2 regions of the Brevundimonas sp. ABV4_179 genome follow, and region 2 is predicted to be linked to the other one. Evidence: riboswitches for the same ligand, from Rfam matches in the RefSeq annotation. Region 2 holds a riboswitch; the other holds the start of a gene.
What was found. A riboswitch is a leader RNA that binds a small molecule or an ion and turns the genes downstream of it on or off. The one in region 2 is predicted to bind glycine.

Region 1 (4,208 bases), 1.2 Mb from region 2:
GCCCGCCGCATTCGTCGCGATCTCGGCCGTATCCTTCTCTTCGGAGGCCACGCCCGCGATGGCGGGACAGGCCAGCAGCGCCTGGGTCAGCATGTCGTCGGTGATGACGTCCAGCTTCTTCTGCTCTTCGTCCTGGACGTTGATCTGGCCCGAGGCGCCCAGGGCCCCGACCAGGGCGCCGCCCGCCACGACCCGGCTGATCTCGGCGCAGGTCCGGCCCACGACGGTCAGCACCGTCTTCAGGCCGTCCGCCACATCCAGGGCGGCGATATGGGCGTCTAGGCTGGTGCGGGTCATGCGGGTCGGTCCGATGCGGCTGAGGCGTACCGCGTTCTTGGCGGGCGGGACGCGCCGCCGCAAGAAAAACCCTCTTGTCACCCTACCCCGTCATCCCAGGCCCTGCGCCTGGGACGACGGATGTCATGGTGCAGGATCAGATCGGCAGGATCGCCGTGCCGAAGGCCCGCTTCAGTTCATGGGCCGCGAACGTCTGCGCCGCCGCCGCGTCGGGCACCACCATGGCCATGCCGAAGAACTCGTGCGTCGAGCCGTGGAAGGTCTTGTGGCGCACGTCAACGCCTGCCTGCTCCAGCTTTTCGGCCAGCAGTTCGCCTTCCGACCGCAGCGGGTCGATCTCGGCGCAGATCACGGTCGAGGACGGCAGGCCGCTGAGGTCGGCGTTCTCGACGATGTTGATGCGCGGGTCCTGCGCGTCGGCCTCGTTGGCGAAGATATGCTTCACGAACCATTTCATCATCGGCTTGTTCAGCGGCTTGGCGTCGGCGTTCTCGACGTAGGATTCATTGTCCATGTCCACGCCAGCCACCGGATAGACCAGCACCTGATGCACCGGCAGGGTCACGCCCGCGTCGCGCGCCATCATCGATACGCCGATGGCCAGGTTGCCGCCCGCGCTCTCGCCCATGACCGCCACCTTTTGCGGGTCGCCATTGAAGCTCTGGGCGTTCTCCAGCACCCAGCGATAGGCGGCCAGGGCGTCGTCGTGGGCGGCGGGGAAATGATGTTCAGGCGCCTGGCGATAATGGACCGAGACCACGATGGCGTCAGCCATCTTGGACACGCCGCGCGGCCCGCCGTCATAGACGTCCAGATCGGCGATCACGAAACCGCCGCCGTGGAAATAGACCACGACCGGATGCAGCTTGTCCTCGGAATGGTCGTGCGGCTTGTAGATTCGGGCCTGGATCGGTCCGGCGGCGCCAGGGATGGTGATGTCGGTGGTCTTCACGCCCAGATCGTCGGATTTCGGCTCCTTGCCGGCCTTGCGCAGCAGGGCGTGAACGGCGTCGGTCGGCGTGGGCTGCTGGCGCGCCTCCTCGGGCGACAAGGTCTCGATCGGCTTGCCGCCGAGCGAAGCCAGTTCATCCAGCACCTTCTGCATGGGGCCATCGGCCTTGGCGGGGGTGTCGCGCGGCTTGTCGTTGTCGCCGAACAGCTTGTCTATAATCGACATTTTCGTTTTCCTGGGTTGGGGTTGGGGGCTCGGGACGACAACCCGCCCCGGCAGACCTTGTTCCGCCGACGCTTGACTTGGCGCCGGAGTCGATGCCTTAGGTCGAACGCTCTCGCGGGAGAGTTCGGGGACGGGAAACCGGCCGCGACGCCGAAGGCGCAACCGCCCCGGAAACGCTCAGGCAAACGGACCGCGACAGCATACGGACGCTGGAAAGTCGCTCTTGATGGGCGCGCCGACGGAGCAAGGCGACATGATTTGGTCGCCGGAATCTCTCAGGCTTCAGGACAGCGGGGGCGCGAGGACCGGCGGAGCTCCGCCCCAACACGCGACCGCGAAAGCCTGAACCATGACCGACCAAGCTCTTAAAACCACGCCGCTGAACGCCGCGCACCGCGCCTTGGGCGCCCGCATGGTGGGTTTCAGCGGCTATGACATGCCGGTTCAGTACGAGGGCGTCCTGGCCGAACACCGCTGGACCCGCGAACACGCCGGTCTGTTCGACGTGTCCCACATGGGCCAGTGCAAGATCACCGGCGCGGACGCCACGGCGCAGTTCCAGCGCTTCGTCCCCGGCGACTATGAAATCCTGAAGGACGGCAAGCAGAAATACACCCTGCTGCTGAACACCGACGGCGGCATCATCGACGACCTGATGGCGGGCCGCCCCGACCACGACGGCCTGTTCGTCGTCGTCAACGCCGGCAACAAGGACGAGGACTTCGCCTTCTGGAACGCCAATCTGGAAGGCGACGCCAAGCTGACGGTGCTGGACCGCGCCCTGATCGCCATTCAGGGGCCGGAAGCCGCCGAGGTCATGGTCGCCCACGAGCCCGTGCTGGCCGAGATGGGCTTCATGGAGACGGCCCGGCTGATGCTGTTCGGCGTCGACGCTTACGTCTCCCGCTCGGGCTACACAGGCGAAGACGGCTATGAGATTTCCGTCCCGGCGGACCAGGCCGAACGCATCTGGAACACCCTCCTGGAAGACGCCCGCGTCAAGCCGATCGGCCTGGGCGCCCGCGACAGCCTGCGCTTGGAAGCCGGTCTGCCGCTGCACGGCCACGACATCGACCCGACCACCTCGCCGGTCGAGGGCGCCCTGACCTTCGCCCTGTCCAAGTCGAGGAAGGAACGAGCCGACTTCAACGGCGCCGACCGCATCCTGAAGGAACTGGCCGACGGCCCCTCGCGTGTCCGCGTCGGCCTGCACGTCAAGGAAGGCGCCCCGGCCCGCGAAGGCGCAGAGATCGCCGACGCCGACGGAAACATCATCGGCAAGGTCACCTCGGGCGGCCCCTCGCCCACCCTGGGCCACAACATCGCCATGGGCTTCGCGCCCCCGGCATTCGCCGCCCTGGGCACCGAGTTGAAGGTCATCGTGCGCGGCAAGTCCGCCGCCGCCGAGGTGGTCGCCATGCCCTTCGTGGCCCAACGCTATTACCGCAAGCCGAAGGCGTAACATTCAGCCTGTCACCCTCGGGCTTGACCCAAGGGCCGGGCGATCAACCGCTCGTGCGAAGACATCGACGCACGAACCGCACAACATCCGATCCTCGTGTCAAGCCCGAGGACCGGGACAGGAGAGAAAACATGAAGTTCACCAAGGATCACGAGTGGGTCAGCCTGGACGGCGACATCGCCACCGTCGGCATCTCCAAACACGCCGCCGACGCCCTGGGCGACGTGGTGTTCGTTGAAGTGCCCGAGGTCGGCAAGACCGTCACCAAGGGCGACAGCTTCGCCGTGGTCGAGAGCGTCAAGGCCGCCTCGGACGTCTACGCCCCCGTCTCGGGCGAGGTGGTCGAGGCCAACGACGCCCTGTCCACCGCCCCGGAAACCGTCAACTCCAGCGCCGAAAGCGACGGCTGGTTCGCCAGGATCAAGGTCTCGGACGCCTCGCAACTGGACGCCCTGATGGACCAGGCCGCCTACGACGCCTTCCTGACCACCCTCTGATTTCCCCTTCCGCTCAGCCCCGCGAAAGCGGGGACCCAGTTCTTTCGCGAGAACAGTGCTGGGATGGGCGGAAACTCCTCCGGCCACATTGGTCGCCCAAAGCACTAGGTCCCCGCTTTCGCGGGGATGAGCGGATTAGAAAATGCGCTACCTCCCCCTGACGCCCGACGACCGCACGGCGATGCTCGCCGCCATCGGCGCGAAATCCATCGACGATCTGTTCGTTGACGTGCCCGAAAGCGCGCGTCTGAACGGGCCTGTGGACCTGCCCCGCGTGGCGGGCGAACTGGAGGTCGAGCGCGCCCTGTCCGCCATGGCGGCCAAGAACGCCACGGCCGGCGCCGTGCCCTTCTTCTGCGGCGCGGGAGCCTACAAGCACCATGTCCCGGCGACGGTGGATCATGTGATCCAGCGGTCCGAGTTCCTGACCAGCTACACCCCCTACCAGCCGGAAATCGCGCAGGGCACGCTGCAATACCTGTACGAGTTCCAGACCCAGGTCGCGAACCTGACCGGGATGCCGGTCGCCAACGCCAGCCTTTATGACGGCTCGACCGCCATGGCCGAGGGCGTGCTGATGGCGACGCGCGTCACCCGCCGCAACAAGGCGGTGATCTCCGGCGGCGTCCACCCCCACTACGTCAAGGCGACCGAGACCGTGGTCCACGCTGTCGGCGTGGAAACTCAGGTTCTGGCCCCGGCGTTCGACGCCGAGGCCGCCGTCATCGACCAGATCGGCCCGGACACCGCCTGCGTCGTCGTTCAGACCCCCAAT
Region 2 (4,208 bases):
GTAGAGCTCCGTCAGATTGGCTGATCGGATGTCGCGAGACTGGGTGACGCGCCCGCGGAAGCCGGGGAAGAATTCGTTGGTCGCCCCAACTTTCCACGACCAGATCGAGCCTGTGGTGTCGTAGTCCGAGATGCGGGCCGCAGCATTGAACTCCAGATTGTTGAAGACGGGCATGTCGCGAACCACTGGAACCAGGATTTCGGCGAAGGCTTCCTTGACCGAGAACTCACCCGCCATGGCCGAGAAGCTGAAGCTCTGGAACGCCTTGGCGGCGTCTAGGTCGCCCACGCGCTGATCCGTCTGCTCCTTGCGCGCTTCCAGGCCGACCGCGACGGACACATCGCCTGCAGGTAGGCTGAACGGTTCGCCCCGCAGGCTGACGCCGGCGACATCGAGCTTAGTCGTCGCCCGCATCTGCGGCGTCCCCGTCACGTAGTCGATCGCCGCTTGCGACGGCGCCCCCACCCCAAAGAGGTTGATCGGGACGCAGCCGGAGTTGGCGTTGGTGAGCGTGACGCGGCAGACGGCCTTGTTGGTGACCGGATCGATGACGGAATCGACGGCCTGAGCATAGGGCGTGGTCAGCAGGAAGCCGGGCGTGTCGATGTTGTTCTGATATTCGCCATGGCTGTAGTAGGCGCCCCAGCGCCAGTTGGAGCCGAACTCGCCGTCCAGAGCCAAGGTCGCCTGGGTGGTGACGCGCTCGAAGTCGATACGCGAAAAGGCCAGATCGGAGTTGAATCGGCCCATGGTGAAGCTGGTCTGACCGGCCGCCGCCATCTGCTGCTTGATCGCGGTCGGCAGGAAGGCGTTGTCGATCTTGATGTTGAGATTGCCGCGGTTGTGGTCGCCAAACCAGATGTAGTCGTTCCACATCCGCGAATGACGCACGTCGGCTGTCAGGCGCAGCTTGTCCGACAGATCGTAGGTTACGCTCGCCAAGCCGGTGTAACGCTTCTGGGGCGTGACCAGCGGGCTGAGATCATCATTCGAAGGCCCCTCGCCGCCAACGGTGTTGGAGCCGACGACCCGCCCATAGTTGAAGGACCGAAGGGTGCCGTCTGGATTGAACACCTTGCCCGCGTTGACGCCGGACATGATCAGGCCGCCATAAGCCGCATTTGCGAAGCCGACGTTCGGCACGGTGACAAAGCCGCCCGCGCCGTCGGAAACCTGAGCCCAGCGCCCGATCGCCGGGCGCGCGACCTTAGGCGTCACACCGGCATTATCCAGATATTCTCCACCAATGACGAAATGGCCGCGATCGCCGGCGAACCCGGTCCCCCAGGCACCCTCGAAACGCTTTTGCTCCGCATCGTCGAAGGACGAGATGCCATACTCGGCGCCCAGCTTGCCGCCCGTGAAGGTGCGGTCGATCCCGATGTTGACCACGCCGGCCACGGCGCCCGAGCCCCAGGCAGCCGAAGCGCCTCCGGTGACCACGTCCACGCTCTTGACCAAGACTGCGGGGACGCTGTTCAGATCGTTCTCGCTGGACACGCGGCGCCCGTCGATCAGGACCAGGGTCCGGCTGATCCCAAGACCGCGCAGATCGACCGGAGCGTTGCCCGCGCCGGTGTTGGTGCCGGTCGTCTGCGGTGAACTGGTCGCCTTGAACTGGGGCATGTCATTCAGCGCCGCCGCGATGTTCGGGCGGGCGCCGACGGACAGGTCTTCTGCCGTCAGCCGGATGGTCGGCGTCGGAGCCTGGAAGCCGGCGCGGTCGATGCGCGATGCGGTGACCACGATATCATCGACCGAGGCGGCTTCGGCCGGTTTGGGATCAGCTTCCTGCGCGACGGCGGCGCTGGCGCAGGCCATCAGTGCAACCAGGCTGGCGCAACTGGTCAAGGAACGAGCGAAACGAGACAAGGCGAGACTCCTCATTTGAAACGACGCCCCTCCCCAGGGGTGTCTGCTGCGAGCGACGCTCTGACGGCGCCGTTTCGCCCCCGCTGTCATCGGGCCTGAGAGCTTCGGGCGCGCACGCCCTTTCTCCTTCGGCGAGGTCGCGTCCCCCGGACGGACCTGCTCTCCAGCGTTTCATCAGCAAGGCGGTCCGTTTGCCTGAGCGTTTCCGGGGCGGTTGCGCCTTCGGCGTCGGCCTGCACCGATCTCTCCCGCCTTGCAGGCATGAGTAAGATTGACCCGATAGCGACTGTCAAATCAGCTAAAATTGGTATAATCGTTCCCGCAGCGCGCAAATTTTAGGGATAAAATCCCTAATCCCGAGCCAGTCGCTTCCCGTGAGTTGTGCAACCCACATGCATGTCGGGCTCGTGACAGGATAGTGACAGCAAACGCCGCCTCTGCACTTTTGAAGTTATCCACAGAAACCGTTAAGGCGCGGAAATGTCCGAAGGCGCCCTTGTCGCCATCCGCATCGCTTCGCTCCACCGGCCGAGGAGGCGCGTGCGGCGCGCTTGATCCAGATTAGCCAGCAAGGCGGGCCCAACCCTTATCGGCCGAGCGCCCGGCGCGGCTGTACGCAAGGGCGTATCAACATCGTTGCGCACTGGCCGAATACCCAACGCGCCAATCACCCTTTGACCTTCACGGGATAACAGGAAATCCAGAAACAATTTCGCCGCGTTGGGATGGCCGGCGTTGCGCGGGATGAAGGCGACCCGCGATACGGACAGATGATAATCGCTGGGCGTGATCAATCCGATCTGCGGCGCTTCGGCAGCCCACGAAGCGGCATAGGACTGGTTCATATTATAGGCGAAGGCCATCCGCCCATCCGCGATCTGCCCCATCATTCGCTTGCCCGAGGTGTCGAGCCTAGGCCGCGACGCGCCCAGCGCCTCCATCAGCGGCCAGGCGTCTGGATAGATCTGAACGTCCGCCGACAACTGCATCAAGCCGACGCCGCTCTGCTCGGCGTCATACATCGTGATGCGGCCATCCAACACGCCGGAGCGCGCATCGAGCAGACGAAGCAAATCCGCATGGCTGCGCGGCACGACATCGTCTGCAATCCGCTCTCGGTTATAGACGAAAACTATCGGCTCCGCCGTCAGCCCATAACCTTGGTCGCGCCAGACCGAACCATCCGGCATGGCGGCTCGATGCGGCGACTTGTAGACTTGAGCATAGCCATCATTGATGAGCTTGACCTGAACGTCCATCGCCGTGCTCCAGACTAGGTCCGGTCCCGTTCGTCCTGCGTCCGCCAGCGCTCGCACCCGCTCAGCGATCTGAGTGGAATTGATGTCCAGGAGATGCACGGCGATCTGGGGCCAACGCCGACGAAACGCACCCACCACCGGCCCCATCAGGCTGGTATTGGTGATAACTTTCAGCGCGCCTTCCCGACGCGCCATCCACCGGACACGCTCCGCCGTACCAACGCCTTGCGGCTCGAACGAACAGGCTGTGCTCAATCCCCCGCCGCTTGCCGCCAAGCCGCCGGCCAGCCCCCGAAGCAGATATCGGCGATCCGGCTTCAACCTTCGAGCTTTCGGGCTATGGTGTTGCGCATGATCCTTCGTCCCCTGTCGTCGCCATGAAAATACTCGTCGTCGAAGATGACAAGGCGCTAAGCCATTCCCTTGAGGCCAGCCTCGTGGAGAGCGGCTTTCAAGCGACATGCACCCACAGCGGCGAACAGGCATTGCAGATGGAAAGCGTCGGCGGGTTCGACGCCGCCGTACTGGATATAGGCCTGCCCGACATCGACGGCTTTGCGGTTCTTGCGGCGCTTCGCCGCCGAGGATCTTCGATGCCGATCTTGATGCTCACGGCCCGCGACGCCCTGGGCGATCGCGTCGCCGGGCTGGATTTGGGGGCCGACGACTATCTGGTCAAACCCTTCGCCCCCGTCGAACTGACGGCGCGACTTCGCGCCATCGTGCGACGCCGCCAAGGACAGGCCGCGGGCGCCGTTGTCGTCGGCACCCTCTTCTGCGACTGGCGAACCGGGCGCGCCTCGGTCAATGATCGCGACTTGGCTCTCCGCCCCCGCGAATGGGCGACCCTTCGCGTGCTGGCGTCCCGACCTGGGCAGGTGGTGGATCGCGACCTTCTGGCGGCCGAAGTCTTCCCTCAGGATGAGGCCCCCTCCTTGAATGCCTTGGAAATCCACGTGGGCCGACTTCGGCGCAAGCTTCAGCCTGATGGCCCTGCCGTGACGAACATCAGGGGACGCGGGTATCGCCTCGATCCATGAACAGCGCCGGGTCCAAGTCGTCCCATAGTCTGGTCAT

Region 1: it holds a riboswitch for glycine, as region 2 does, so the genes downstream of both, gcvT (glycine cleavage system aminomethyltransferase GcvT) here and ACYX4P_RS08810 (TonB-dependent receptor domain-containing protein) in region 2, are expected to answer to the same signal.

What each region holds. Positions count from the first base shown of each region.
Region 1 is NZ_CM149976.1:3,046,776-3,050,983, forward strand. Features, by position in the region: gene ACYX4P_RS14950 (class 1 fructose-bisphosphatase) at 1-297, opposite strand, end outside; gene ACYX4P_RS14955 (alpha/beta hydrolase) at 434-1,474, opposite strand; glycine riboswitch at 1,580-1,677, shown strand; glycine riboswitch at 1,682-1,767, shown strand; gene gcvT (glycine cleavage system aminomethyltransferase GcvT) at 1,824-2,936, shown strand; gene gcvH (glycine cleavage system protein GcvH) at 3,068-3,433, shown strand; gene gcvPA (aminomethyl-transferring glycine dehydrogenase subunit GcvPA) at 3,576-4,208, shown strand, end outside.
Region 2 is NZ_CM149976.1:1,833,602-1,837,809, reverse strand. Features, by position in the region: gene ACYX4P_RS08810 (TonB-dependent receptor domain-containing protein) at 1-1,872, opposite strand, end outside; glycine riboswitch at 2,046-2,133, opposite strand; gene ACYX4P_RS08805 (ABC transporter substrate-binding protein) at 2,340-3,326, opposite strand; gene ACYX4P_RS08800 (response regulator transcription factor) at 3,509-4,171, shown strand; gene ACYX4P_RS08795 (sensor histidine kinase N-terminal domain-containing protein) at 4,168-4,208, shown strand, end outside.